DNA from 4 places in the Methylobacterium sp. JK268 genome. Region 4 is predicted to be linked to each of the others. Evidence: predicted binding sites of a transcription regulator. Region 4 holds the regulator's gene; each other region holds the start of a gene.
What was found. Region 4 encodes PhoB, which activates phosphate uptake and scavenging genes when phosphate is short. Its sites were predicted from a motif close to TGTCATNNANCTGTCAT; they were not measured.
Positions count from the first base shown of each region.

Region 1: the regulator PhoB is predicted to act here: its motif matches at 4,927-4,943, upstream of ACW9J6_RS29445 (Orn/Lys/Arg family decarboxylase).
Region 2: the regulator PhoB is predicted to act here: its motif matches at 5,074-5,090, upstream of ACW9J6_RS28275 (inorganic phosphate transporter).
Region 3: the regulator PhoB is predicted to act here: its motif matches at 3,532-3,548, upstream of ACW9J6_RS02990 (DUF1045 domain-containing protein).

Region 1 covers NZ_JBSVZN010000038.1:35,579-42,870, reverse strand. Annotated here, with positions in the region: gene ruvC (crossover junction endodeoxyribonuclease RuvC) at 1-402, opposite strand, end outside; gene ACW9J6_RS29455 (sulfite exporter TauE/SafE family protein) at 587-1,327, shown strand; gene ACW9J6_RS29450 (serine hydrolase domain-containing protein) at 1,386-2,438, opposite strand; gene ACW9J6_RS29445 (Orn/Lys/Arg family decarboxylase) at 2,526-4,880, opposite strand; gene ACW9J6_RS29440 (indolepyruvate ferredoxin oxidoreductase family protein) at 5,176-7,292, opposite strand, start outside.
Region 2 covers NZ_JBSVZN010000035.1:86,093-93,384, forward strand. Annotated here, with positions in the region: gene ACW9J6_RS28260 (PAS domain-containing protein) at 1-1,459, opposite strand, end outside; gene ACW9J6_RS28265 (acyloxyacyl hydrolase) at 1,551-2,135, opposite strand; gene ACW9J6_RS28270 (transporter) at 2,322-3,365, opposite strand; gene ACW9J6_RS28275 (inorganic phosphate transporter) at 3,368-5,008, opposite strand; gene ACW9J6_RS28280 (hypothetical protein) at 5,204-5,878, opposite strand; gene ACW9J6_RS28285 (amino acid permease) at 6,024-7,292, opposite strand, start outside.
Region 3 covers NZ_JBSVZN010000002.1:221,585-228,876, forward strand. Annotated here, with positions in the region: gene ACW9J6_RS02965 (GcrA family cell cycle regulator) at 1-192, shown strand, start outside; gene ACW9J6_RS02970 (YARHG domain-containing protein) at 848-1,135, shown strand; gene ACW9J6_RS02975 (hypothetical protein) at 1,193-1,363, shown strand; tRNA gene ACW9J6_RS02980 (tRNA-Sec) at 1,428-1,520, opposite strand; gene selB (selenocysteine-specific translation elongation factor) at 1,529-3,487, opposite strand; gene ACW9J6_RS02990 (DUF1045 domain-containing protein) at 3,593-4,276, shown strand; gene ACW9J6_RS02995 (chloramphenicol acetyltransferase) at 4,273-4,902, shown strand; gene phnC (phosphonate ABC transporter ATP-binding protein) at 5,017-5,832, shown strand; gene phnD (phosphonate ABC transporter substrate-binding protein) at 5,885-6,814, shown strand; gene phnE (phosphonate ABC transporter, permease protein PhnE) at 6,830-7,292, shown strand, end outside.
Region 4 covers NZ_JBSVZN010000001.1:272,838-280,129, reverse strand. Annotated here, with positions in the region: gene ACW9J6_RS01220 (hypothetical protein) at 1-233, opposite strand, end outside; gene pstS (phosphate ABC transporter substrate-binding protein PstS) at 481-1,521, shown strand; gene pstC (phosphate ABC transporter permease subunit PstC) at 1,666-2,640, shown strand; gene pstA (phosphate ABC transporter permease PstA) at 2,657-3,574, shown strand; gene pstB (phosphate ABC transporter ATP-binding protein PstB) at 3,630-4,442, shown strand; gene phoU (phosphate signaling complex protein PhoU) at 4,472-5,194, shown strand; gene phoB (phosphate regulon transcriptional regulator PhoB) at 5,345-6,049, shown strand; gene ACW9J6_RS01185 (GcrA family cell cycle regulator) at 6,461-6,973, opposite strand.

The sequences.
Region 1 (7,292 bases), on a different contig from region 4:
GAAGCGCACCATCGCGGCGACTTGGTCCTTCTCGGCGTGGCCGACGCCCACCACCGTCTTCTTCACGAGGTTGGCGGCGTATTCCGCCACCGGCAGCCCGGCCAGGGCCGGCACCAGCAGGGCGACCGCGCGGGCATGGCCGAGCTTGAGGGTCGCCTGCGCGTCCTTGTTGACGAAGGTCTCCTCCACGGCGACCTCGTCGGGCCGCGTCGTCTCGACCACGCGCGAGAGGCCGTGGTGGAGGTCGCGCAGGCGCAGGGCGAGCGCGTCCTCCGCGTCGGAGGTGAGCACGCCGCAGCCCAGATAGGCGAGCCGCGTGCCGGTCACCGCGATCAGGCCCCAGCCGGTGCGGCGGAGGCCCGGATCGATGCCGAGGATGCGGACCGGTTCGGTCGGTGCCATGACGGGTTCCTTCGCCTCGGCCGGGTTGCGCCGGTCAGCATCGCTCCGATCCGGCGCCGCGACCAGTGCGGTCGACGGGCGGGTCTAGCCGTCCCGCCCCCTCGACGCCATAGCGTCCCGCCCTTGACGAAGCGTGACCGGCCCGGCTGGGTTGCGGCCGCCCCGCGCCAACCGGATCCGCACGATGTCCCCCCTCGCCAACGCCTCCATCGGCGGCCCACTCCTCGCCGCCGCCCTTCTCGGCGGGGTCGTGCGCGGCTTCACCGGGTTCGGCTTCGCGATGGTGTTCGTCCCGCTCGCCGCAGCGGTGGTGGGGCCCGCCGCCGCGGTGGGTCTGATCTGGATCGTGGACGCGCCGTTCTCGCTCTGGCTCGGCGCGCGATCGACCCGGCACGCCACCTGGCGGGAGGTGCTGCCGCTGCTCGCGGGCGCGACGGCGCTGCTCCCGGCCGGCGTATGGCTGGTGACGCGGCTCGACCCGGTCCTGGCGCGCTGGCTCACGGCGGGCGCGATCCTGGCCGGGCTCGCCGCCCTGATGACCGGGTGGCGCTACCGCGGGCGGCCCTCGCTCGGGCTCTCCGTCGCCGTCGGCGGCGCCTCGGGCCTCGCCAACGGCTTCGCCTCGCTGGGCGGGATGCCGCTCGCGGTGTTCTGGCTCGCCAGCCAATCCGCCGAGGCGGCGCAGGTCCGCCACAACCTGATGGCCTATTTCGGCCTCTCCACCCTCATCTCCGGGATGGTCCTCACCGCCGGCGGCGTGCTGACGGCGGACCGCGCGGCGCTCGCGCTGCCGCTCCTCGTCCCGTACGGGCTCGGGCTGATGGCCGGCGCGCGCGGCTTCCACGCCGCCTCCGAAAGGCTCTTTCGACGCGTCGCCTACGCGGTGATCCTGGCGGCGGTCTGCCTCGCGCTGCCGCTCCGGTAGGGAGCGGGCGGTTCAGTGGCTGGTGCGTAACGTCCGACGCGGGAAAACGGGCACGCCCTCAGGCCAATCCGGCCAGCACCACGTCCCGCAGCACCCGATTGGGCGGGATCCACTGGTCCTCGGCGAGGTAGTTGCCGGCCGTGACCGCCACCACGAGGTCCCGCCCGGGCAGGATGAAGAGGCGCTGCCCACCCTCCCCGTAGCAGGCCCAGACCCGGTCGAGATGCTCGGGTACCCAGCCCAGCGTCCGTCCGGACGCGACATCCCACACGTACCAGTGAAAGCCGAAGCGGCGCACCTCATCGATGCTCACGGCGGGCGTCGTGGCGGCGGCGATCCAGTCGGCGGGCACGATCGACACGCCCTCCAGGCTGCCGCCGCCCGCCACCAGCTCGCCGATCCGGGCGAGGTCGCGGGGCGCCATGCGCAGGCCCGAGGCCGCGTAGGGCGTGCCGTCGGGCGCGGCCAGCCACTCCGTCGGGCCGAGGCCCAGGGGCTCGAACAGCACCTCGCGGGCGTAGTCGTGCAGGGCGGTCCCGGTTCCCCGCGCGATCAGCCGGGCGAGCAGCGCCGTCGCCCCGCCGCAATAGGTGAAGCGCAGCCCCGGCGGGTGCAGGACCGGCCGCTCCAGCACGAAGCGGATCGGGTCGGGCGCCCGGTCCATCGCGATCTCGCTGTTCTCGGGATCCGCGTAGCTGCGGCTGGTCTCGTCCCAGGCGAGCCCGAGGGACATCGTGAGGGCGTGCGCGACGGTGATGCGCTCGCGCCCGGGCTGGCGGGCGAGATCGGCATGTTCCGGGAAGGCGGCGTAGAGCGGCGACTCGGGCGGCGGCACCCGGCCCCGCGCCAGGGCGATGCCGTACAGGAGGCCGACGATGCTCTTCGACACCGAGCGCAGGTCGTGCAGGGTCTCCGGCGCGAAGGCCACCCGGCCGAGGGGACGCCCGCGGGCATTGTCCTCGCCCTCGAAATAGCGTTCGAGCACGATCTCGCCGCCGCGCCGTACGACGACGCCGTGCAGGTTCCAGACGCGGTTGCGCGCCACCGCATCGTCGAGGCGCGCCCCGAGATCCTGCTCACCCGGAGGGGGCGATGCCTGCTCGACAGCCATGGCGCTCCTCGCGGTCGAGAAGGACGGAAGGGCCGACGCGGCTGCGGCGGCCAGGATCTCGCGGCGGCTGATCATGCGGCGCGCAGATTACCTTGCGGCAGCATCCTCCCGCAACACGTAGGTGTAGAACCGGATGCGCCCGTCCGGCTCGACCTGCCGGTAGACGCCCTGGATCTCCGCCTCGAAGCCCGGAAACAGGTTCGCCGAGGCCTCGAACATCGTGAAGTAGTCGAGCATGGGCTTGGCCCGGCCGTCCAGCCGCTCGCCCGGCAGCACCGTCGCGATGCCCGGGGGATAGACCAGCATCAGGGTCGTGGCGATCCGGCCCGCCGCCTCCGCGATCGGCACGAAGTCGACCTTGTTGCGGGTCAGCATCTGGGCCGCCTGCTTGGGCGGCAGCACCATCTCGGGCAGGTGCTCGGCCATGAACTGGCGCCGCTGCAGCGCCGAGGTGTTCGCCTCGCGGTGGAACGCGTGGTACTCGGCGCAGAGGTCGCGCAGGCGCACGCCCTGGTAGCGCTGCGGCCGCCGGCGCACGAAATCCGGCATGGCCTCCTCCAGCGGCACGTTGTCGTCGTGCAGCCGCTTGAAGGCGACGAGGCCCGAGATCAGCGTCCCGGCCTTCGAGGATTCGACGCCCGGCGTCAGCAGGAAGAGGAGCGAGTTCAGGTCGTTCTTCTCGGCCACGATGCGGTTCTCGCGCAGGTACTGCGCGACGATCGGCGCCGGCACGCCGTGATCCGCGTAGGCGCCGGTCCGGCGGTCGAAGCCTGGCGTGAGCACCGTGAGCTTGTTCGGGTCGGTGATGGCGTAGCCCGGCGCCACCTTGGTGAAGCCGTGCCAGCGCGCGCCGGGGGCGAGTTCCCAGTAGCGCGCATCGCCGGCCAGGAGGTCGGTGGGCACGCTCTCCCAGGGCACCTCGGCGCCGTCCGGCCCCGCCACCACGTCGGGGACGAAGGGATCGAAGAACCAGCGCCGGGCCGGGTCGGCCTCGTTCTCCTCGAATTCCTTGCGGATCGCCCGCACCTTCTTGCGCCACTCGATGCCGAGCCGGATCGTGTCGTCCCACAGGATCATGCCCGAGCGCCCCTTCATCATCTGGGCGCCGACATCGAGGGAGGCGAAGAGCGGGTAGAAGGGCGAGGTCGAGGCGTGGACGAGGAAGCTCTCGTTGAGCCGCCGGTGCTCGACCCGGCGGCTCTGGCCGCGGATGTGCCCGTCCTTGGTGTGGATCTGCGACGCTTGGCTGAAGCTCGCGAGCTGCTTGTGGGTCGATTGCGTCGCGATAATCCCGGGCGACTCGGGGGTCAGACCCTCCAGTCCCATGGCGAAGCGGCCCGCATAGAGCGGGTGGAACTTCATGAAGCCGGCCCAGGCCTCGTCGAACAGGATGTAGTCGCAGAGCGGGCCGATCCGCGCCAGGATCTCGCGGGCGTCGTAGATCGTGCCGTCATAGGTGCACTGTTCGATGACCGCGGCGCGGAACGGGCGCGGCTTGCGCCACGCCTCCTTGTCCGTGACCAGCGGGTTGCGGCGGATCTTCTCGCGGATCGCCGCCTCGTCGAGGGCGTCGTGGTCGATCGGGCCGATCAGCCCGTAGGCGTTGCGGTCGGTCTCCAGGAAGATCGGGATGCCGCCGCCGAGGAGAAGGGCGCCGTGATGGGCCGCCTTGTGGTTGTTGCGGTCGAACAGCACGAGGTCGTCCTCGGCCACGAGCGACGAGAGCACGATCTTGTTCGAGGCCGAGGTGCCGTTGAGGACGAAGTAGGTCTTCTCCGCCCCGAAGATCTGGGCCGCCTCCTTCTGCGCCCGCAAGGCCGGCCCCTCGTGGGTGAGCAGGTCGCCGAGATCGAGCACCGAGTTGTCGAGGTCGTCGCGGAAGATCGCCTCGCCGAGGTGCTCGACGAAGATCCGGCCGATCGGCGAGCGGTTGTAGAAGATGCCGCCGTTGTGGCCCGGGCAGGTCCAGAGCTGGTTGCCCTTCTCGGCGTAGTCGACGAGGGCGCCGAAGAACGGGGTCTTGAGGGTCTCGGCGTACTGGGTGACGCGGGAGACGAGGCCCCGCGCGATGAATTCCGGCGTCTCCTCGGCGAGGAAGATGTAGCCGTCGATGAAGTCGAGGAGCTCGACCGGGATGTCCTCCAGGCGCTTGCGCCGGACCATGATGACGATCGGCATCTCCAGGCCGCGCTTGCGCATCATGTCGATGAGCGCGGCGGCCTTGCCGTCGAGGCCGCGCTTGCCCCAGTCGACCACGAGGCAGCCGACGGCGGCGTCGGTCTGGACGGCGATCGCCGCGTCCTCCACCCGGCGGGCGCGCACCACCTCGAAGCCCCGCTGCTCGACCGCCGCCACGATCTGATTCACGCGGACGCCCTCAAGGTCGTCGGGATCGAAGGCGGGCGTGCACATCAGCACGGTGAAGCGGCGGTGGAAGTCCATGCGGTCGGCTCCGGGCTCGAGGCGGTCGGAGCTTTCGGGGAGGGGTGTGACGGTTGGATGACGGAGGCTGCCGAAGGGGCAAGCGCGAGCGTGAACCCCCCTCCTCGGCGGGGGAGGGTGATTTGCGGACAGGCGCAGCAGGATGCAGTCCCGCCGAGAGGACGGCGCGACGCTGATCCACGAAGCGCCCTGCACGACGGCTCAGATCTCTCCTGAAGCGTGGTTCCCCTCTCCCGCCCCACTCCGTGGAGCACCCTCCCCCGCAGAGGGGGGAGGGTTCAGGCGGCGCTTCGTTTCACTCCGCCGCCTGCGGCAGCGGCACCTCCGGCGCCCGGAACCGCGCGAGCAAAGCCGCCTCCTCGGCCTTGGCCTTAGCGAGGTTCGCCGCCTTCACCGGGCCGAAGCCGCGGATGCTCTGCGGCAGGTTGGCGAGGCCGACCGCCGTCGCGTGGTTCGCGGGCGTCAGGTCGCGCAGGATCTCGGCCACCAGGGCCTCGAAGTCGCGCACGAGACGACGCTCCTCCCGGCGCTCCTGCGTGTAGCCGAACACGTCGAGGGGCGTGCCGCGCAGGCGCTTCATCGCGGCGAGTACCCGGAACGCCTTCATCACCCACGGCCCGAAGCGCATCTTGCGCGGCCGGCCCGTGCGCGGGTCGGTGCGGGCGAGGAGCGGCGGCGCGAGGTGGAACTCGTAGCGCAGGTTCTCGCCCTCGAAGGCGCTGCGCACCTGCGCCTCGAAGTGACCGTCCGTGTAGAGGCGGGCCACCTCGTACTCGTCCTTGTAGGCCATCAGCTTGAACAGCGAGCGGGCCACCGCCTCGGTGAGCGGCGTGCCGCCCGGATGCACGGCAACCTCGCGCTCGCGGACGGATGCCACCGTGCGGGCGTAGCGCCGCGCATAGGCGGAGTTCTGGTACGCCGTCAGGAAGGCGACCCGGCGGGCGATCCGCGCGTCGAGGTCCGGCGCGAGTTCGGCCTCCGGCGGCGCTGCGAGCACGCCCAGGCTCTCCGGCGCAGCCGCGGCCCGCCGCCCCCACGCAAAGGCCGCGAGGTTCATCGGCACCGCCTCGCGGTTCAGCTCGACCGCCCGCAGGATCGCCGCCCGCGACAGCGGGATGCGCCCGCGCTGCCACGCGTAGCCGAGCATGAACATGTTGGCGGCGAGCGCATTGCCGAGCGCCGCGACGGCGAGCCCTGTCGCGTCGGTGAGGTCCGCGTGCGCCGCCCCGGCCTTCTCGCGGATCACCCGCTTGATCCGCTCGGCCGGCAGCGAGAAGTCCGGCTTGCGGGTGAAGTCGCCCGGCATGATCTCGGCCGTGTTGACGACGAGATGCGTGCGCCCGGGCTGCACCGCCGCCAGCACCTTGCGGGTGCCGGTCACCACGAGGTCGCAGCCGAGGATCAGGTCGGCGGCGCCCGCCGTGACGCGGATCGCGTGGATGTCGTCCTGGTGATTCGCCAGCCGCACGTGGCTGAACACCGCCCCGCCCTTCTGGGCGAGGCCCGCCATGTCGATCATCCCGAGGCCCTTGCCCTCAAGATGGGCCGCCATGCCGAGGATCGCCCCAACGGTCACCACGCCGGTGCCGCCGACGCCGGTGACCACGACGTTGTAGGTGCCGTCGATCGTCGGCAGCGCCGGCTCGGCCAGGCCCTCGTCCGGCGCGCCCGTCACCGCCACGGGCGGGCTCGTGCGGGGCTTGGCGCCGTGCACCGTCACGAAGGACGGGCAGAAGCCGTTCACGCAGGAGAAGTCCTTGTTGCAGCTCGACTGGTCGATCCGCCGCTTGCGGCCGAACTCGGTCTCCAGCGGCTGCACGGCGACGCAGTTCGATTGCACCGAGCAGTCGCCGCAGCCCTCGCAGACGAGGTCGTTGATGATCACCCGCTTGTCGGGATCGGGATACGCGTTGCGCTTGCGCCGCCGCCGCTTCTCGGAGGCGCAGGTCTGGTCGTAGATCAGCACCGACACGCCCGGCACGGTGGCGAGGTCACGCTGCACCGCGTCGAGCTCGTCCCGGTGGTGGATCGTCAGCCCGTCGGGCCAGCGCATCCCGGGCGGATACTTGTCCGGCTCGTCGGTGACGAGGGCGATGCGCTCTACGCCCTCCGCCCGGACCTGCGCGGCGATGCGGTCGACCGTGAGCCCGCCCTCGTGGGGCTGGCCGCCGGTCATCGCCACCGCGTCGTTGAACAGGATCTTGTAGGTGATGGTGGTGCCGGTATCGACCGCCCAGCGGAGCGCCAGCGACCCGGAATGGTTGTAGGTGCCGTCGCCGAGGTTCTGGAAGACGTGGCCGCGCTTCGAGAACGGCGCCTCGCCGATCCAGTTCGCCCCCTCCCCGCCCATCTGGGTGAAGCCGTCGGTGCCGCGCTCCATCCACTGCACCATGTAGTGGCAGCCGATGCCCG
Region 2 (7,292 bases), on a different contig from region 4:
CGAAGGTCTGCACGCTCCCCTTGCGCAGGCGCACCTCCGGCCCGGCGAGCCGGACGCGGTCGCCGAATCCCGCGATGCCGAGCGCGTCGAGTTCGGTGCGGATCAGCATCGGCAGGGTGATCGGCTCCTGGTCGGAGCGGGAGAGCAGGCCCTGCACCCGCGACAGGGCCGAGAGGCGGTCGTTGAACTGCTCCCGGAAGCGCTCGGTCGGGCCCGTCCGGGCCAGGGTCTGCTCGGCGATGCTGCGCACCACCGAGAGCAGGTTGCGGGTGCGGTGCTGCAGTTCCGCGATGAGAAGCTCCTGGCGCTCGGCCCATCCGCGCCGCTCGGTGGTGTCCATGATGACGCCGATCATCCGGACGGGCCGCTCCCCGTCGTAGAAGAAGCGCCCCCGCGCCATGCACCAGCGCACCGTGCCGTCGGGATGGACGAGGCGGAACTCGTGCGCGTAGGGGTGGCGGGCGTCGCGGGCCGCCGCGATGCGGGCGGTCGCCGGCAGCAGGTCCTCGGGATGCACCCGCGCCGCCCAGGCCTCGAAGCTCGGCGTCACCTCGCCGACCGCGTAGCCCTGGATCCGGTAATGCTCGTCGGACCAGTCGACGGCCCCGGTGGCGAGATCCCAGTCCCAGGTCCCGAGGCCGCCGACCTCGACGGCGAGCCGCAGGCGCTCCTCGTTGGCGCGCAACTCCTCCTCGGCGGCCTTCGTGGCGCTGATGTCGACGCAGACGCCGAGCATCTCACGCACCCGGCCGCCCTCGTCCCGGATGGCCGCCACGCTGTTGCGCACCCAGACCGTACGCCCGTCCGGGCGGAGGCAGCGCTCCTCGATGTCGAAGGGCCGGCCCGCCTCGCGCGCGCCCTCGAACAGCGCGCGGTTGCGGGCGCGGTCGTCCGGATGCGTGATGGCGAGCAGCGGCAGGCCGGCGAGCAGGTCCTCCGCCCGGCGCCCGACGATCTGGCAGTAGCGCGGGTTCACGCGGGTGAAGCGGCCCTCCGCGTCCATCACCGCGAAGCCGGCGGCGGATTGGGCGAAGATCGCCGCGTGCTGAGCCTCGCTGTCGCGCAGGGCCCGCTCGACACGCCGGCTCTCCGTCCGGTCGAGGGCGACGCCGACGAGGCGCCGGGGCGCCCTCGCATCCTCGACGCCGCCCCGCATCTCGACCTCGCGCGGAGTGCCGGCCGGGGTGAGGACCCGGTAGATCCCCGAGAACCCGGCGCCCGCCGCGGCAGCGCCCGCCACGGCGTCGGTCAGCAGGCGGCGATCCTCCGGGTGCAGAACCGCCAGGAGGTCGTCGTAGGAGAACGGGAGGTCCTCCGCGCGGCCGAAGATCCGGCGGCAGAGGGCGGAGGTGGCGAGGTGTCCGGCGTCGAGGTCGAGGTCCCAGAGCCCGAGGCCGCCGATCTCGACGGCGCGCGCGAGCCGCGCCGCCTCGTCCGGGCCGCCGCGCCCCTCGTCCATCGCCGCGCTCCGCCCTCGCCGGTCCGGTCGGAGCCTGACGGATCGCGCCCGGCCCCGCCCTGCCGCAGGTTAAGGTGAGGCCGACCCCGGCTCAGAACGTGTAGGCGATCTTCCCGCCCACATTGGTCAGGCCGCGGTTGTTGACGCAGAGCCCGGCATTCGACTGGTGCTCGATCGTGGCGAGCACGGCCCAGTGCGCGTCGATGCGGAAGCCGACCGAGGCGGCCTCGCGGAACAGCGGCGAGCAGCCGAGCGCGTTGAAGTTCACCGGAACGAAGCGCCCGGTATTGCCGTCGTGGAAGGAGCCGCCGAAGAAGCCCTCGACGAAGATCCGGTCGGTGACGTCGAAGGTCCAGGTCGCGCCCAGATAGGCGTAGCTGGTGCGGCCGGCCGTGTTGTAGCTGCCGCCGACGGTCGGACGCGGGATGAACTGGTTCCAGAACGGGTCGGGCGTGAGGGTCGGCTTGGCGAGCAGCACCTCGCCGACGACGTTGCCGCTGCCCCGCTCCGGGCTCCAGGGATCCTGGGCCGAGCCGCCGATGCGCAGCTCGGAGACGATGCTCAGCGGCTGCACCGGCGCGGTGTAGGCCGGCACCGGCGCCGCGAGGTCGGCGGCCGGGGCGCCGGAGCCCATGGCGATCGTGAGTGCCGCGAGGCCGAGGAGCGTGGAACGCATATCGTGCAAGACCCGAAACGCTCCGTCTAGGAGCGTTGCATATCCTAGCGGTTGCAGACCGCCGCCGTCTCGGCACGCGGCGGGACCGGTTTTGATTTCCGCGTGTTGCGGCGGGGCGGCCACACCCGGACCGCGACCCGGCCCGCACAGGCGATGGCGCGGGGCGGCCGGAGGACACGCCGGCCGTCAGCGCCGCGGCGCCTTCAGGCCCAGGAAGCGGATCACCAGGTAGACGATCACGGCCGAGACGGCGGCGATCGCCAGCGCGATCGTCGTCCCGTCCTCGTAGTCGCTCAGGTAGAGCCCCTTGGTGTTCATGCCGAAGAACCCCGTCACCAGGGTCGGCGGCAGGAACAGGGCGGTCAGCACCGAGAGGGTGAAGAGCTGGCGGTTGGTCTCCTCGGCGAGCCGGTCGGAGAGCTCCTCCTGGAGCAGGCGGCTGCGCTCGGCCATCGCCACCATGTCCCGGTCGAGGGAATCGAGGCGCTGGGCGATGCGGGAGGCGGTCGCGAGTTCCCGGTCGGCCAGCCCCTCGACGGCCCCGTCCTGCTCGAAGCGGTGGAACACCGCCCGCAGGCCGAGGAGCTGGCGATGGAGCCGCACCGCGTCGCGGCGGATCGGGCCGATCCGCCGCCGCTCGTCGCGGGCGGCCTCGTCGATGATGTGGTCCTCGATCGCGTCGAGTTCCTCCGACAGGGCGGTGCCGCGCTGCGCGATCGCCGTGACCACGTGGCCGACCAGCGATTCGAGGAGGCGGATCGGCGCCTGGATCGGCTCGCCCTCCTGGGCGGCCTCCCGGGTGGCGTCGGGCGCGACCACCGGGTGGCGGCGGCCGCTCACCAGGAAGCGCGGGCCCATCACGAAGTGGAGCCGCCCCGCCGGGTCGGGCTTGGCGGCCTCGCGGTCGCGGACGAGATCCGCCACCACGCCGCCCACGAAGCCGCCCTCGACGGCGATGCGCTGGTGCTCGTCGCGCGCGAAGGCCGCGGCGGCGAGCCGCGGCGGGCCGAGCCGGCCCTCCGCGATCATGCCCTCGATCCGCGCATCGACGAGGTTGAGGTGCAGCCACAGGAAGCCCTCGCCGAAACTGCCGAGGTCCGGCAGGGCCTCGTCGCGGGAGACGGGGCGGCCGCGCCCGGTCTCGTCGAAGACCATCGCGAAGAGCAGGCCCGGAAGGGTCGGCTCGTCGCAGAGGAGGCGCGGGGTCGCCGCGGCCGCCGTGGCGGTCATCGTCAGAACACGCGGACGAAGATCGCGTAGAGCACGCCCGAGAGCAGCATCGCCACCGGCAGGGTGAGGATCCAGGCCATGGCGAGGTTGCGCAGGGTCGAGACCTGCAGGCCCGAGCGGTTGGCCGCCATGGTGCCGGCCACGCCGGAGGACAGGACGTGGGTGGTCGAGACCGGCAGGCCGTACATGTCGGCGGCCGCGATGGTCGTGGCGGCGACGAGCTCGGCCGAGGCGCCCTGCGCGTAGGTCAGGTGCGTCTTGCCGATCTTCTCGCCCACCGTCACGACGATGCGCTTCCAGCCCACCATGGTGCCCAGCCCGAGCGCGATCGCCACCGCGACCTTGACCCAGGTCGGGATGAACCGCGTCGCCTCGTCGAGGCTCTTCTTGTAGGCGTTCAGCGTGCCGACCTCGGCGGCCGAGAGCTCGCTCTCCTTGTCCTTCATCAGGAAGCGGATCGCCTCCGAGGCGAGGTACATGTCGTTGCGGGTGTTGCCCACCACCTCGGCCGGGACCTTGGCCAGCGAGCCGTAGCGGTCGATCTGCCCGGCGATGTCCTTCACCAGCACGGCGAGCGACGGGTAGGTGCCGCCCTCGATCTTGTGGGCCGAGACGTAGGCGGTCACCGCCGGGCGGGGGTCGCCGATGATGTCGTAGCCCGCGGCCTTCGTGGCGATGACGCCCGAGGCCGCCTGCGAGGTCAGGCGGAACTGCGCCAGGGAGGAATCCGGCAGCGAGCGGTTGAGGGCGTAGGCGGTGGGCACGGTGCCGATCAGGATCAGCATGATCAGGCCCATGCCCTTCTGCCCGTCATTCGACCCGTGCGCGAAGGACACGCCCGTGCAGGTGGCGATCAGCAGGCCGCGGATCCACCACGGCGGCGGCTCCTTGCCCTTCGGCTCGGCGTAGAGGGCGGGGTTGCGCACCACGAACTTGAGCACGAGCAGGAGTGCCGCGGCGGCCATGAAGCCGACGAGCGGCGAGAGCAGCAGCGACCAGCCGATCTCCGTCGCCTTCGACCAGTCGACGCCGGAGGTGCCGTCGCGGCCGCGCATCAGGGCGTTGGCGACGCCGACGCCGATGATCGAGCCGATCAGCGTGTGCGAGCTCGAGGCCGGCAGGCCGAAGAACCACGTGCCGAGGTTCCAAATGATCGCCGCGATGAGCAGCGCGAACACCATCGCGAAGCCGGCGCTCGACCCGACCTGCAGGATCAGCTCCACCGGCAGCAGGCTGACGATGCCGAAGGCCACCGCGCCCGAGGAGGTCAGAACGCCGAGGAAGTTGAAGAAGCCGGACCACACCACCGCCACGTTGGCGGGCAGCGAGTGCGTGTAGATCACGGTCGCCACCGCGTTGGCGGTGTCGTGGAAGCCGTTCACGAACTCGAAGCCCAGCGCGATGACCAGCGCCACGAAGAGCAGGAGGAAGGGCAGGTAGGTGACGACCGCGGTCCCGGTCTCGGTGACGTCGAGTCGGATGCTGTAGGCGACGTAGAGCAGCGCTGCCCCGAGCACCGCCAGGAAGATCACGGCGGCGAGGCCGGAGGTCCGCCCGTCGAGGTTCGGCCGTCCCTCCGGCGAATGCTGCGTTCCCGAAGGACCCGACAACGAGCCCAAGTTGCCGATTGCCGAATTCGACATCGCCGCTCCCCCTATGGTGAAGGGACTCTGCCACGCGTCCCCGCCGGGACCCTGATCCCGGAGGGACGACACTCGTGTGACAGGCGGCGGGGCGGGATTTCACTTCCGCTCCCCATGGGCATGCTGTCCACGGCGCCGGCGCGGAGATCCCGCCGGCGACGGCCGGCGCGGGGTCGCTCCCGCGCCGGCCTCGGCTCACTCCATCATGTTCATGAGGTCGCCGACGCGCATGTCGCGGATGGAGTCGAGGGACATGCCGCCCATCCCGCCCATGCCCTGCATCCCGCCCATCATGCCGCCGATCTGGCGCATCCAGTAATTGGCCTGCCGCATGGCCGAGCGGCTCTGCGGCCCGCCGAGCCCCCCGAGGCCGCCGGGCACCCCATAGCCGCCCGCGTAGCGGCGCCGGCCCGCGACGTGGCGCGCCGGGCGGTGCAGCATCGCCATGCGGCCGTCGCGTCGCATCGCCATCCGGGCCGGGGCGGCGCGGGAGGCGGCGAAGCGGGGCGTGGCCTGGGCCGCGAGGGCGCGGGACGCCATCGGCCGCGGCGTCGCCCGCGCGGCCGTCCGGCTCTCCGCCAGGCGGCGGGGCGTCGCCCGCGCGGCGAAGCGGGGCGTCTCCGGCCGCGGCGCCGCCGCCTGCCGGGTCGCGCCCTGGGCCTCGTTCATCACGGTCCGGCAGGCGGGGCTCAGATTCGCGGATTCCCGCCGCAGGCAGGCGGTGATCGCCCCCACGTTGGGGATCGCGGAGGCGCAGAGGCGCCACGCATCCGACGTGCAGGCGGCCCGCTGCTGGGCGGTGCCCTGCGCGAAGGCGGGCGGTCCGGTGAGCAGCAGCGCCACCACCGCGACGATCGAAGAGGATCTCATGGACATGTTCCTCCAACCCGGGAGACAGACAGCTTCGTCGAAGAAGCCGTCTTTGTCTCGCCCCTCGCCAGTCGTGAGGCAGTGTGACGCCGCACGCCGGCTGGATGCTCTTTGCGATTCGGGTCGAGGACTGGTCGATTCGGGTTCAGGGGGCCGGATGCGCGCGGGCGGCGTCGCGGCCGACCCGGCTGTGCCGGCGGCTGTAGCCGAAATAGATCGCGAGCCCGATCGCCAGCCAGATCACGAGGCGCAGCCAGGTCTCGCCGTCGAGGGAGGCCATCATGGCGAGGCAGACCACGATGCCGGCGATCGGCACGAGGGGCACGGCCGGGGCGCGGTAGCCGCGCGGCTCGTGCGGGTGGGTGCGCCGCATGATGATGACGCCCGCGCAGACGATCACGAAGGCGAGCAGCGTGCCGATGCTCGTCATGTGGCCGAGCTGGCTGATCGGCAGGAAGCCCCCGAGCAGGCCGGTGAAGACCATGAAGACGAGGTGCGAGCGGTAGGGCGTGCGCCAGGCCGGGTGGATCGCCGCGAAGACCTTCGGCAGCAGCCGGTCCTGGGCCATGGCGTAGAACACCCGCGACTGGCCGTAGAGCAGCACCAGCATCACGGTGGTGAAGCCCGCGATGACGCCGAGCGTCACCAGCACCTGCAGGAAGGGGAACGGGGTCTGGGCGATCGCGGTGGCGACCGGGGCGGCGTCGCCCTTCATGGCGTCGTAGCGCACGAGGCCGGTGAGCACCGCCGCGAAGGCGATGTAGAGGACGGTGCAGATCGCCAGCGAGCCGAGGATGCCGACCATCATCGTGCGCTGGGGGTTCTTGACCTCCTGGGCCGCCGTCGAGACCGCGTCGAAGCCGATATAGGCGAAGAACACCACGCCCGCCGCCCGCATGATCCCGCTCCAGCCGTACTCGCCGAAGCTGCCGGTGTTCTCAGGGATGAACGGCACGTAGTTCTGCGCCTTGACGTAGAACAGCCCCACCCCGACGACGGCGAGCACCACCGCGACCTTCACGACGACGATCACGGCGTTGACCCGGGCCGATTCGCGCACGCCGCGGATCAGCAGGAGCGAGATCAGGCAGAGGATCAGCACGGCGGGTAAATTGACGAGGCCGGTCGTGGCGGTGCCGTCGGCGAGCTGCACCGTCTCGAAGGGCGAGTGGAGCAGCCGGGGCGGCAGGGCGATGCCCCAGCCCTGCAGCAGGGTGGCGACGTATTTCGACCAGCTCACCGAGACGGTGGCGGCCCCCACCGCGTATTCGAGGACGAGGTCCCAGCCGATGATCCAGGCCACGAACTCGCCCATCGTGGCGTAGGCGTAGGTGTAGGCGCTGCCCGAGACCGGGATCATGCTGGCGAGTTCGCTGTAGCACATGCCCGCGAAGGCGCAGCCGAGGGCCGCGAT
Region 3 (7,292 bases), on a different contig from region 4:
ACCGTCGAGGAGCCGTCCCCGGAACTCCGGGTGCCGTTCGCGCAGTCGGGCGCGTTCGTGTGCAAGTACATCATCGGCGAGCCGAACGACCGCGCCGTCTGCTGCGGCGCTCCGGTCCAGGACGGGAAGAGCTGGTGCGCCTTCCACCGCCGCATCGTGTTCGAGCCGGCGCGCCCCGGCCGCCTGCGCTAACGGTTCTGCGCTAACGCGGCGGGGTCGTCGCGCGCTGGGTCAGGGGGGCCTGCCGGGAGCCGCAGAGTCGGCGTCCTCGATTCCGAGAGTCGGGTACTGCGTGCGGATCCGGAGTGTCGGACGTCTGACGCGCGGCGCAGCGTATTCCGGGCGGGACTGAACGATTCGCCGAGATGGTCCGAGCGACAAGGGGGGCCGGAGACGGCGCCCCGCACGCCGCGTCGCGGCCACGATGCTCGGCCCCTGAGGGCGTCGCGCGGCCGACGCGCGAACGCGTGTGCGCATCGAGGCGCCGGCGGGCAGCCGTGAGTCGCGCGGACGAATCTCCGGCTCCGCGTCCCGGGGCGCGGCGAGCCGGGGCGGCGGGTCGGCCCAGTCTGCCCGAGCGGGCGTCATGGCGCCCACCGTCAGGGTCGCGACGATCCACCAGATCCAGCGAGATTTCCGCAAGTCGAAACGCTCCGGCGGGTGCGGCGCGAGCGCCTCTGTGCGGAATTCTATCAGTCGAGGCGGCGCGGGGACATGCCGCGGGCTGCTGCCGGATTCCGACGGCGGCGCATCGAGGGCGTGCGCGGGGTGCGCCAGCGCATGGACAGGCGCGGCGGCGGGCGCATGCTGCTGCGGCGTCGCCTGACCGGCGCAGGAGAAGCTCCCCATGCAGCGATGGTCGCCGGCCGGCACGATTCTCGTGGCGGCCCTGTCCGTGATCCCGGCCCTGGCGCCGGGCCGCGCCCTGGCCCAGGGTTGCGAGGAGTTGTGGTTCCAGCGCAACCGGATCTTCAAAGAGGCCGGCTACTGCTTCCGCACGCCTCGCGGCATCCGCGCGTTCGGGAATGCGGGCTGCAGCTACGACGACGAGGGCGACGTTCCGCTCTCGGCCCGCCAGAGGGAGGTCGTCACGGAGATCCGGCGAGCGGAGCGGATGCTCGGATGCGCGCCCTGAGCGCGCTGGCGCCGCCCTTGCTGCGGCACGGTCCCGTGGTTCGAGAGACCCCGCACCGTGCACCAGATTGACACGCCCCCGACATCGCCCCGTCCCGCCTCCGGCCTCGCGGACCGGCTGCGCCTCGGCGCGATGATGCTGACGCTCGTCCTCGGCATCCCGCTGACCCTGGCGTGGTTCGGCCTCGTCGGGTGGGGCGTGATCAGGATCGCCCTCGCGGTCCTGTGACGATCGTGGGGCGATGTCCCCTCTGCTGATCTCCGAAGCAGCGCCGGCCGCGGACCCGGAACCATGGCGGAGGCGGATGGGAATCGAACCCACCGCACGCTGTTCGCGTGCCACTGGTTTTGAAGACCAGGGGGGCCACCAGACCCCGATCGCCTCCGTGATCCGTTATGGGGAGGCGGGGCCGCCGGGTCCAGGGGGCAACGCGCCGATCAGCACGCGGCGGTCGCCGATGCGGCGGGTGAAGCGCGTGGCGTCAAGGTGTTCGAGCAGCGGGATCGAGAACTTGCGCGAGATGCCGAGAACGGCCCCGGCCTCGCGGGCCAGGAACCCCTCGCCGCCGGCCTGCACCGCGAACGCGTCCACGAGGGTGCGCTTCGCCCCCTCGATCGCATCCTTGTGGAACAGGATGGTGCGGCGCTGCACCCGGTCCGCCGCGCGGATCAGCAGGCCGGAGCGCACGAGGTAGGCCACGGCCTCCTGGCGCCGGATGTCGCGGCCGACCGCCTCGGCCTCGTCCGGCGGCGTCAGTCCGGCGCGGCGGAACTGCTCCGCCAGGGCCCGCGCCGTCGGCGTCTCCTGCCGGGCCGGATCGAACCCGGCCGCGCGCACGAGGTCGCGCTCGCGCACGGCACGGCCCGACGCCACGAGGTCGCGCACCAGCGCCGCCGTCACGCCCTCGTCGGCCGCGAGGCCCGCCCCGAGGCGCGCGAGCGCGATCCCGTGCTCCATCGGGTGCGCCTGGTGGTGCGCGTCGAGGAGCGCCATCGCGTCGATCCGGGCGCCGTCGAGGACGTCCGCCCCGAGGAAGCGCTCGCCGAGGTCGAGGGCGCCGAGGGCCGCGAGGTGCCGCCGCACCCGCTCGGCCGCGATGCCGACCAGCCGCGAGAGGTCGTCGAGGCGCGCCCCCGCCCGTCCCGCCCGCGTCAGCCGGGCGCGAAGGATGTCGGCGGGCCGGCCGTCGGCCAGAACCCGCAACTCCGCCAGCAGGCGCGGATCGCGGCGGCGGCGGCGGCGGGAGGCGGGGTCGAGCACCGTGCCCCCGCCCAGGGTGAGGCTCGGCGAATCCGAGCGCAGCAGGAACGGCTCGCGCGCGGGAAGCGCCACCGCCTCGTCCGCGTGGAGCTGGGCGAGGGCCTCCTCGCCGGGCTCGACGGTCTCGCGGTCGAGGAGCCGCAGGCGCACCGGTAGCTCGGTCGTGCCGGCGAGGAGCCGCAGGCGCGTCCCGCTCGCCAGGGCGGCGGGCGCGTCGCGCAGGACCGTCAGCGACACGTCGAGCCAGCGGCTCGGCACGAGCAGGCCCGGCGGCGCCAGGATTTGGCCGCGGCGGAGCTGCGCGAGATCAACGCCGCGCAGGGCCACCGCGACGCGCCGGCCCGGCTCCGCGGCCTCCACGGGCCGCCCGTGGGACTGGAGCCCGCGCACCGCGCCCGCGATGCCCTCCGGCGCCACCGCCACGCCGTCGCCCACGGCCAGCCGCCCACGGCGGAGGGTCCCGGTCACGACGGCGCCGAAGCCGGGGCGCGGGAAGACGCGGTCGATGGGCAGGATCGGGGCGCCGTCGTCCGGGCTCGCGACGCCGTCGCGCAGGAGGTCCGCGAGGCGGCCCGCGAGCTCGCCCAGACCCTCGCCCCGCGTCACCGAGGTGCGCAGGGGCGCCGCCGCCTCGATGCCCGCGGCGGCGACGAGGGCCGCGATCTCGGCCGCGCGCCGGCCTGCCTCCTCCTCGTCGACGAGATCGCATTTGGTGAGGGCGACGACGCCCCGGCGCACGCCGATCAGGCGGGCGATCGCGAGGTGCTCGAGCGTCTGCGGCTTGATGCCCTCGCGGGCATCCACCGCGAGCAGCACCGCGCGCATGCCCGTGGCCCCGGCGATCATCGCGCGCACGAAGCGCTCGTGGCCGGGGAGGTCGACCAGGTCGATCTCGCCGCCGGGCACCCGCAACAGGGCGAAGCCCGGAACGATGGAGACGCCGCGCTCGCGCTCCTCCTTCAGGCGATCGGTGTCGGTGCCGGTGAGCGCCCGCACGAGCGCGGTCTTGCCGTGATCGACGTGCCCGATTACGCCCACCACCAGGGCCCGTTCCGCCGGCCTCGCCTCGCCCCGCTCGCCGGGTTTCGCCATGATCCGCGCCGCTCTCCAGATCCCGCAGGAGGTCCCGCGGGGCTCGTCACCGAACCGTCACGCCGGCATGCTGAACCGGAATGCTCGTCAACCCGAGGGCTCTTCGTGACGGATCGTCCCCGCTACGCGCTCTACTACACGCCGGATCCCGGGTCCGGGCTTGCCGCATTCGGCCGCGGGATCCTGGGCTATGACAGCGTCACCGGGGCGGAGGTTCCGCCGCTCGACGGGTTCCCCGACGCCGCCGCGGTCACCGCCTCGCCGCGCCGCTACGGCTTCCACGCCACCCTGAAGGCGCCCATGCGCCTCGCGGAGGCCGCGACCGAGGCGGACCTCCTCGACCGCGCGGGCGACCTCGCGGCGCATCGCCCGCCGCTTCCCGTCGGACCCCTGACCGTGGTGACGCTCGGGGCCTTCACGGCGCTGATCCCGGTCGCGGCGCCCGAGACCCTCGGGCTGTTCGCGGCCGAGTGCGTGGCCGCGCTCGACCCGCTGCGGGCGCCCCTGACGCCGGCGGAGCGGGCGCGGCGGCGGCCGGAGCGCCTCGATCCCCGCGAACGGGCGCTCCTCGACCGCTGGGGCTACCCGTACGTCTTCGAGCGCTTCCGGTTCCACATGACGCTGACGGACGCGCTGCCCGAGGCGGAGCGGGCGGCCTGGCGCCAGCGCCTCGCCGCCGCCTATGGGGCAGGGAAGCCCCTGACGATCGATGCCGTGACGGTGCTCCGGCAGGACGGCGACGGCCCGTTCAGGGTGCTGCGGCGCTTTCCCTTCGGAGGAGCGGCATGACGAAGAGACTCGGCCCCGAGCCCCTCGTGGATCCCACCGCCGCGCTGCGCGACTGCACCCTCGGGCGCTACACGGAGGTCGGCGCCCGCACCCGGCTCGCCGAGACACGGATGGGCGACTACTCCTACATCGTGAACGACGGCGAGGTGATCTCGACCCGGATCGGGAAGTTCTGCTCGATCGCCGCCATGGTCCGGATCAATCCCGGCAACCACCCGATGGAGCGGGCCTCGCAGGCGCACTTCACCTACCGGGCGAGCCAGTACTGGCCGGAGGAGGAGGACGAGGCCGCCTTCTTCGACCGGCGGCGCGCCCTCCCGGTGGAGATCGGCCACGACGTCTGGATCGGGCACGGCGTGATCGTGCTGCCCGGCCGCCGCATCGGGACCGGCGCGGTCGTCGGCGCGGGATCGGTCGTCACGCGGGACATCCCCGACTACGCGATCGCGGTCGGGAATCCGGCTCGCGTCGTGCGGCCACGATTCCCTGCCGACGTCGTCGAGGGCTTGCGGAGGCTGGCATGGTGGGATTGGGACCACGACCGCCTGCGCCGCGCCCTGCCGGACTTCCGCGCCCTGCCCGCCGCCGCCTTCGTCCAGAAGTACCAATCGTCTTCCGGGGCGTAACGAGTCCTCGAGGCCCCGCCGCCCCGGCGCGGCGGGGCCTCGTGCGCCGGCAATGTCATCCAACTGTCGCCGAACGGGCGTTTACGTCCCGCATACTTCTTCGCGGACGGATCAATGCTGGTTGTCGAGAACCTGACGCGCCAATACGGCGCCCGCCGCGCGGTGGACTCGGTCTCGCTGCGCATCGAGCCGGGCAGCTTCGTGGGCGTGATCGGGCGTTCGGGGGCCGGGAAGTCGACCTTCCTGCGGATGCTGAACCGCCTCGCCGACCCGACCGAGGGCCGCATCCTCTACGACGGCCTCGACGTGACGGCCCTGCGCGGGCGGCGCCTGCGCGAGTGGCGCGGCCGCTGCGCGATGATCTTCCAGCAGTTCAACCTCGTCGGCCGACTCGACGTGCTGACGAACGTGCTGATGGGGCGCCTGAACCACGTCCCGGCCTACCGCTCGCTCCTGCGCCTGTGGTCGGAGGAGGACAAGGCTCTGGCGCTGGCGGCGCTGGAGAATTTCGACATGGGCCCCTTCGCGGGCAACCGGGCGGACGCGCTCTCGGGCGGCCAGCAGCAGCGGGTCGCCATCGCCCGCGCCCTGGTGCAGGAACCTGAGATCATCCTGGCCGACGAGCCGGTCGCCTCCCTCGATCCGCGCAACACGCGTCTCGTGATGGACGCGCTGGCCGAGGCCAACAAGCGCTACGGCATCACGGTCCTGTGCAACCTGCATTCCCTCGACCTCGCCCGCGCCTATTGCGACCGTCTGATCGGCCTCTCGGCCGGCCGCCTGGTCTTCGACGGGCGGGCCTTCGACCTCACCGAGGACGTGGCGCAGGAGCTCTACGGACTCGAGGCCGGCGAGGTCATGGACCGCCCGCCGGCCAAGCCCCTTCCCGAGCCCGGCGCGAAGCCGGTGCCGGCGGTGATCGGAGCCTGACGGTTCCGGGGCGGGCGCAGGCCCGCCGATACGAAGCAGAAGGACGGACACGATGCTGAACCGACGCTCCCTCGTCGGCGCCTTCGCGGCGCTCGCGGCGCTCACCCTCCCGGCCGTCGCGCAGGACTGGAAGGCCAAGTATCCGGAGCTGACCTTCGGCGTCATCCCGGTCGAGAACGCCTCCGGAACCGTCGACCGCTACACCCCGCTGGCCGACTACCTGTCGAAGCAGCTCGGGGTGCCGGTGAAGCTGCGCGTCGCCAACGACTACGCGGCGGTGATCGAGGGCCAGCGCGCGGGCAACATCCACATCGGCTTCTACGGCCCGGCCTCCTTCGCCCGCGCCATCCTGACCGGTGTCAAGGTCGAGCCGGTCGTCAACCAGAAGCACAACACCGGGGCCTCCGGCTACTATTCGGTCATCTACGTCAAGGCCGACAGCCCCTACAAGTCCATCGCCGACCTGAAGGGCAAGAACCTCGCCCTGGTCGACCCTAACTCGACCTCCGGCAACCAAGCGCCGCGCTTCTTCCTGCAGAAGGCGGGCTACGACGTCGAGAAGTTCTTCGGCAAGACCTTCTTCGCCGGCAGCCACGAGAACTCGGTTCTGGCCCTGATCCAGGGCACCTCGGATGCTTCGGCGACGCTCTGGAACTCGGAGACCGACAGCACCGTGACCCGCATGCAGACGAAGGGCCTGCTCAAGGGGCCCGACGGCACGCCGCTGAAACCCTCCGACTTCCGGATCGTGTTCAAGTCCGAGTTCCTTCCGGAAGGTCCCTTCGCGGTGCTGGCGAGCCTTCCCGCGGATCTCAAGCAGGCGATCCGCACCGCCTTCGTGGCCCTCCCGACCAAGGACAAGGCCGTGTTCGACAAGCTCTCGGACGGGCAGGACCTCGGCCTCACCGAGGTGACCCTGAAGGACTACCAGCCGATCATCGACATGATCCGGTTCAACGACGAGCAGCGCAAGCGCTCGTAAGCCTGCGGACGGGTCGTGACCCACCGCATCGCACCTCTCGAGCCGGCGAAGGCCCTCGCCCTCGCCGGCGCCTACGAGGCGGCCGTCGCGGGCGCGCGGCGACGCAGCCTCGCCGTGCTCGCCGTCCTGCTCCTCCTCGCCGTCCTGGCGGGCTGGATGGCGGAGGTGAGGCCGCTCACCTTCGTCGAGAATATCGCGAATTTCACCTCCTACCTTGGCCAGATCACGCCGTCGCTCGGTCTCGCGACGCTCCCCGCCGACCTCGCCGCCTGGTACTGGGGCCTGCCGAAATGGCTCGGGCTCCTCGGCGAGACGCTGCTGATGGCCTATCTCGGCACGCTGTTCGGCGGGCTCGCGGCCTTCGTGCTCTGCTTCCTCGCCTCCGCGAACCTCGTGCGCTCGCGCGCGCTGTGCTTCGTCACCCGCCGAGGACTCGAGGTGTTCCGGACGGTGCCGGAGGTGGTGTTCGCGCTGATCT
Region 4 (7,292 bases):
TGGCGCCGGTATTCCGCCGCGCGGATCCGCGTCAGCAGCCGGTCGAGCTGCACGAGGAGATCCCGCTCCTCGGTCTCCGCCGCCGCGATCGCCTCGGGCTCGGACCGGTAGAGGCGCTGCTGGCGCGCGAGGGCGAGCCGCCGCTCCAGCGCCTCCCGCTCCGCGTGGAGGGCGAGCAGGGCCGCCCGCTGCGAATCCTGCCCGTTCACTCTCGTCGTCGACGCCTCTGCCACGGCGGGGTCCTCGGCTGCTCCTGAGCGGCGCTCCCGTATCAACGCGCGAGCCCCCGGGACCGTCGCATCGGGGAGGCGCTTTCGTGCGGGACAGGCCCCGCGGCCCGGCGCGTGTGTCACGCAACCGTCATGGAAGCGTCATAGGGCCGGCGTCGTTGCCGGGATACCGGTCGCGCCGCGATGGAGGGCCTTCCCCAGGGACGGGCCAAAACCGCGCGTCAGTCTGACAGGAACACGGAGTGCTTTCGTGAAACCCTTCGCCACCGCGCTCGCCATCGGGCTCGCGACCGCCCAGATCGCCACCGCGGCGCTCGCCGCCGACATCACCGGCGCCGGCGCCACCTTCCCCTTCCCGGTCTACTCCAAGTGGGCCGAGGCCTACCGCAAGGAGGCCAATGTCGGCCTGAACTATCAGTCGATCGGCTCGGGCGGCGGCATCAAGCAGATCCAGGCCCGCACCGTCGATTTCGGCGCGACCGATGCTCCCCTGAAGGGCGAGGCGCTGGAAAAGGACGGTCTCGTCCAGTTCCCGACCGTGATGGGCGGCGTGGTGCCGGTGGTGAACATTCAGGGCGTCAAGTCGGGTGAGGTCAAGCTCACCGGCGAGGTGCTGGCCGAGATCTACGCCGGCAATATCAAGAAGTGGTCCGATCCCAAGATCGCCAAGCTGAACGAGAGCGTGAAGCTCCCCGACGCGGTGATCACCCCGGTCTACCGCTCGGACGCCTCCGGCACGACGAACATCTTCACCACCTACCTGTCGGACGTCTCGGCCGACTGGAAGAAGGAGTTCGGCGCCTCGACCACGATCAGCTGGCCGGCCGGCCAGGGCGGCAAGGGCAACGAGGGCGTCACCGCCGTCGTCAAGCAGGTGCCGAACGCGATCGGCTACGTCGAGTACGCCTACGCCAAGCAGAACAAGCTGCCGGTGGCGCTGCTCCAGAACAAGGCCGGCAAGTTCCCCGAGCCGGGCGACGAGGCCTTCCAGGCCGCCGCCGCCAATGCCGACTGGAAGTCCGCCCCGGGCTTCGGCATCTCGCTGACCAACCAGGCCGGCGAGAAGGCGTGGCCGATCACCGCCGCGACCTTCATCCTGGTGCCCAAGCAGCCGGCCGACGCGGCCCGCGCCGCCGACGTGCTCAAGTTCTTCGACTGGGCCTACAAGAACGGCGCCAAGATGGCGAGCGACCTCGACTACGTGCCGCTGCCCACCAACGTGGTCGGCCTGATCCACGACGAGTGGAAGAAGGTCACCGGCAAGGACGGCAAGCCGGTCCTCGGCCTGTAAGGGCGGTCTTCACGGCCCGCACCGAACGCGGATCCCCCTCCCATTGCGGGAGGGGGATTCTCCGCGTCACGACCGACCCGCCGGCCGGGACTCGCCACGCCCGGCGCCACGCGCTACAGGCGGCTCACTCAAGGGAACCACCGGATGGTCGCGTTGTCCGAATCCGCCGCTCTCGCCACTGCCCCGAAGGCCGCGCGCTCCGCGCCGAGCCCGGTGGCGGACCGCCTGTTCTACGCCGCCTCCCTGGGTTCGGCGCTGCTGGTCCTCCTCGTGCTTGCCGGCATCCTGGCGTCCATCGTCTACGGCGGCTGGCCGGCCTTCCAGACCTTCGGCCCCGGCTTCATCACGTCGAGCGCCTGGAACGTGGGGCGCGAGGAGTACGGGGCGCTCGTCGCCATCATCGGGACCCTGGTCTCGGCCTTCCTGGCGCTGCTGATCGGGGTGCCGATCTCGCTCGGGATCGCGATCTACCTCACCCAGCTCTGCCCCGGCTGGGCGCGCCGGCCGGTCGCCATGACGATCGAGCTCCTCGCCTCGGTGCCGAGCATCATCTACGGGATGTGGGGCCTGTTCGTCTTCGCGCCGCTCTTCGCGCGCTTCGTGCAGGTGCCGGTGTCGAACCTCGTCGAGGGGCTGCCCGTGGTCGGCACGCTCCTCTACGCCCAGGTGCCGTCCGGCGTCGGCGTGCTGACCGCCGGGATCATCCTGGCGATCATGATCGTGCCCTTCGTGGCCTCGATCACCCGGGACATGCTCGACCAGATCCCGACCGTGCTGCGCGAGAGCGCCTACGGCATCGGCTGCACCACCTGGGAGGTGGTGCGCCACGTCCTGCTGCCGCAGGCGTCGGTGTCGATCATCGGCGCGATCATGCTGGGCCTCGGGCGGGCGCTGGGGGAGACCATGGCGGTCACCTTCGTGATCGGCAACGCCAACCGCCTGTCGGCCTCGGTCTTCGATCCCGGCTCGACCATCGCGTCGCGCATCGCCAACGAGTTCAACGAGGCGGACGGCATGCAGCTCCACGCGCTGCTGGCGCTCGGCTGCATCCTGTTCATCGTCACCTTCATCGTTCTGATCATCGCCCGGCTGCTGGTGCGCCGGGTGAAGGTCGCCTGATCGCCGGAGCCGATCCATGGACGCCCGCACCCTCGCTCCGGCCGGCCCTTCTCCCACGACGCCCGCCCTCCAGGCCCCCCAGGCCTGGGGCCGCGTCCGGGCCGGCCGCCGCACGGCCGACCGGCTGCTCATCGTGCTCTGCACCGCCGCCACCGCGCTCGGGGCGGTCGTGCTCGGCTCGATCCTGATCATGCTGATCATCGAGGGCATCCGCGGCTTCTCGCCGGCCCTCTTCACCCAGGTCACGCCCGGTCCCGGCTCCGAGGGCGGCGGCATCGCCAACGCGATCCTCGGCAGCCTGATCATGACGGTGATCGGAATCGTGGTGGCGACGCCGGTCGGGGTGCTCGCCGGCACCTACCTCGCCGAGTACGGGCGAACCTCCAAGCTCGCGGACGCGATCCGCTTCCTCAACGACATCCTGCTGTCGGCGCCCTCGATCCTGATCGGCCTGTTCGTCTACACGGTCATGGTCCGCCCCATGGGCGGCTACTCGGGGTGGGCCGGCGGCGTGTCGCTGGCGATCATCGCCACCCCGGTCATCGTGCGCACCACCGAGGACATGCTGCGCCTCGTGCCGAGCCCCCTGCGCGAGGCGGGGGCGGCCCTCGGCGCCCCGCCCTCGATCGTCATCCGCGCGGTGACCTGGAGGGCCGCGCAGGCCGGCATCGTCACCGGCATCCTGCTGGCGCTGGCCCGCATCGCGGGCGAGACCGCGCCGCTCCTCTTCACCGCCCTCAACAACAATTCCTGGTTCAGCCCGAACCTGATGGGCGGCGTCGCCAACCTGCCGGTCATGATCTACCAGTTCGCCCTGTCCCCCTACGAGAACTGGCGGCAGCTCGCCTGGGCGGGCGCGCTCCTGATCACCGTCACCATCCTGGCCCTGTCGATCGCCGCTCGCATCTTCCTGCGCGGCGGCAAGAGCCGCTGACGCCGATGCCCGCGTCGATGAGGCCGACCCCGTTCCGATCCTCCGGAGAATCCCGATGAGCGCCTCCGCCACCGCCGCACCGGTCGTCAAGTCGGGCTCGGCCGACGAGACCGCGCCCGTCCGGCTCGCCGTCAAGAACCTGAACTTCTACTACAACACCTTCCAGGGGCTGAAGAACGTCAACCTCAACTTCCACGACCGGCAGGTGACGGCGCTGATCGGCCCGTCGGGCTGCGGGAAGTCCACGCTTTTGCGCACCTTCAACCGCATCTACTCGCTCTATCCGGAGCAGCGGGCGGAGGGCGAGATCCTGCTCGACGGGCGCAACATCCTCGACCCGTCGATCGACCTCAACGAGCTGCGCGCCCGGGTCGGCATGGTGTTCCAGAAGCCGACCCCCTTCCCGATGTCGATCTACGACAACATCGCCTTCGGCATCCGCCTCTACGAGCGGCTCGGCAAGGCCGACCTCGACGTGCGCGTCGAGGAGGCCCTGCGCAAGGCCGCCCTGTGGGACGAGGTGAAGGACAAGCTCAAGCAATCCGGCATGGGCCTGTCGGGCGGCCAGCAGCAGCGCCTCTGCATCGCCCGCACGGTGGCGCAGCGCCCGGAGGTGATCCTGTTCGACGAGCCGACCTCGGCCCTCGACCCGATCTCGACCGGCCGCATCGAGGAGCTGCTGGAGCAGCTCCGCGGCGAGTTCACCATCGCTATCGTCACCCACAACATGCAGCAGGCGGCCCGCATCTCGCAGTTCACCGCCTTCATGTATCTCGGCGAGCTCATCGAGTTCGGGCCGACCAACCGGTTGTTCATGAACCCGACCAAGCGGCAGACGCAGGATTACATCACCGGCCGGTTCGGCTGAGCGAAACCATATCGAGCGGGGAAAGCGCCATGCCGGACCACATCGTCAGTTCCTACGACGCGGACCTGCAGAACCTGCGCCGCAGCATCGCCGAGATGGGCGGCATCGCCGAGAAGATGATGGCGGATTCCGCCACCGCGCTGGTGCGGCGCGACTCGACCCTCGCCCAGGCGGTGATCGCGGCGGATTCCCGCCTCGACACGCTCCAGCGCGAGATCGAGGAGCGGGCGATCCTGCTCATCGCCAAGCGCCAGCCGATGGCGATCGACCTGCGCGAGACCATCTCGGCGATCCGCGTCTCGGGCGACCTGGAGCGGATCGGCGACCTCGCCAAGAACATCGCCAAGCGGGTGGTGGCGATCAGCGACCAGCCCCAGCCGCAGAAGGTCGTGGTCGGCGTCCAGCACATGAGCGACCTCGTGCAGGAGCAGCTCAAGGACGTGCTCGACGCCTACGCGACGCAGGACACCGCCGCGGCCCTCGACGTCTGGGCCCGCGACGGCGGCATCGACGCCCTCTACACCTCGCTGTTCCGCGAACTCCTGACCTACATGATGGAGGATCCGCGCAACATCAGCTTCTGCACGCACTTGCTGTTCTGCGCGAAGAACGTCGAGCGGATCGGCGACCACACCACGAACATCGCCGAGACGATCCACTACCTCGTCACCGGCGAGACCCTGCCCACCGACCGGCCGAAGAACGACCGGTCGAGCTTCGCCACGGTCGCCCCGCCGGCGCCGGAGGCCTGATACCACCGGTCATTTTTAATGACCGGTGGTTCCGTTCTCGAATTTTCGTCAAGCCTCTGGCTTGGCATCGAAAATTCGAGATGGTCAACGGCCCGATGCGTCAGCATCCTGGGCCGTTGGTATGACATCGTCGGGAGTGCAGCGTCCTTGATGAGCACCAGGATCCTGATCGTCGAGGATGAGGAGCCGTTGACACTGCTCCTCCGCTACAACCTCGAGGCGGAGGGCTTCACGGTCGACGCGGTCGCGCGCGGCGACGAGGCCGACATCCGGCTGCGCGAGCATGTGCCGGACCTCGTCCTCCTCGACTGGATGGTCCCGGGCCTGTCCGGGATCGAACTCTGCCGCCGCATCCGGGCGCGGCGGGAGACCGAGCGCCTGCCGATCATCATGCTGACGGCGCGGGGGGAGGAGGGCGACCGGGTGCGCGGGCTCGCCACCGGCGCCGACGACTACATCGTCAAGCCCTTCTCGGTGCCGGAGCTGCTCGCGCGGGTGCGGGCGCTGCTGCGCCGCGCCAAGCCGGCCCACGTGGCGCATCTGCTCGTCGCGGGCGACATCGAGCTGGACCGGGTCAGCCACCGGGTCCGCCGCGAGGGCCGCGAGCTGCATCTCGGCCCGACCGAGTTCAAGCTGCTCGAATTCCTGATGCAGAGCCCCGGCCGGGTCTTCTCCCGCGAGCAGCTCCTCGACGGCGTCTGGGGCCACGACGTCTATATCGACGAGCGCACGGTGGACGTGCATATCGGCCGCCTGCGCAAGGCCATCAACCGGCCGCGCCGGCCCGACCCGATCCGGACCGTCCGGGGCTCCGGCTACTCCTTCGACGAGATGTTCGCCAGCGGCGCCATCTAGGTGGAGCGCACGCGCGAGGCGGTGTCGTTGCTGAAGCACCCGGCTTCCGGAACCGTGGCGCGTCGAGCAGGCGATGGGTGCGCAGCGCTCCGCGACGGGTTCATCAGCGGAACGCTCCTGGAGCGCACGACACGCCTCATGCTGAGGTGCGATGTGTCTTCCCTATTCGTTCCGCTGATGAGCCTATCACGGAACATTGTACACGCGATAATCTGCTTGTGAGAGAATTCTGCACGGGCATCGACGCACTCGCATCAATTGCTCAATATCTTCGCCGCCGATCACACCCCGCGTTCATGCGCGAGGGACGGCGAAGCCGGTGAGGAACCGATGCCAACGGCCCGGCATGGGCTCGCCTCGCCCCGCGCGTGCGGAGTCGCGCGGGCAGCGCTCGGCCATGGCCCGCGCCGGTCAGCGGAAGGCCACGACCCGGCGGTCGCTGCGCTTGCGCTCGGCGGCGGGCTGGTAGGCGATGCGCGCGTGATGCGTGCAGTAGGGCAGGCCGGTGATGGACCGCGCGCCGCAGAAGCGGAAATCCGGGGAGGCCGGGTCGCCCATGGGCCAGCGGCACATGAATTCCCGCAGCTCCATGATCGTCACCCGCTCCGAGACCGGCAGCGCCACCTCGACCGGGGCCGGCGGCTCCGCGCGGATCAGGGCGAGCGGCGCGGGCGCGGGCGCCACGATCGTCGGGAGGGTGGCGGGGCGCTCCTCGTCGCCGGGGGCGCGGCTCCGGGGCGCCGGCGCCCCGTTCGTCTTCGTCACGCGCCCGGCGAGGCCGAGACGATGCACCTTGCCGATCACCGCGTTGCGCGACACGCCGCCGATCTCGGCCGCGATCTGACTCGCGCTGCGCCCCTCGCCCCAGAGCCGCTTCAGGAGCTCGACCCGTTCCTTCGTCCAGCTCGGGCCCGCATCCACCATCGCCGCCTCCGACATCCCCCATCCACCAGCCGCAACGACGCACGCGACCGCCCGCGATCGGCCAAGCGACCGCCCGTCCCGTGCCTCGAATCCTGCTGATGATCGCCGCTTCGTGACAGCGCTTGCGACGGGGGTGAACCTACAGGAGCCGCCGTTCTTCGCGCAAGAGTCCCCGGCTCGGCACCGGCCCTTTTCCCGGCGCGCGGCGGAGGGCGCCGGCCGCTCGCGGCACCGTCGCGCAGCGCGATGCGGGCGGCGGGGCGGGAGGAAGACGGCGGCGGAAAAACGCGGCTGAACAAGGCGTTAATGCGTCGTCCCG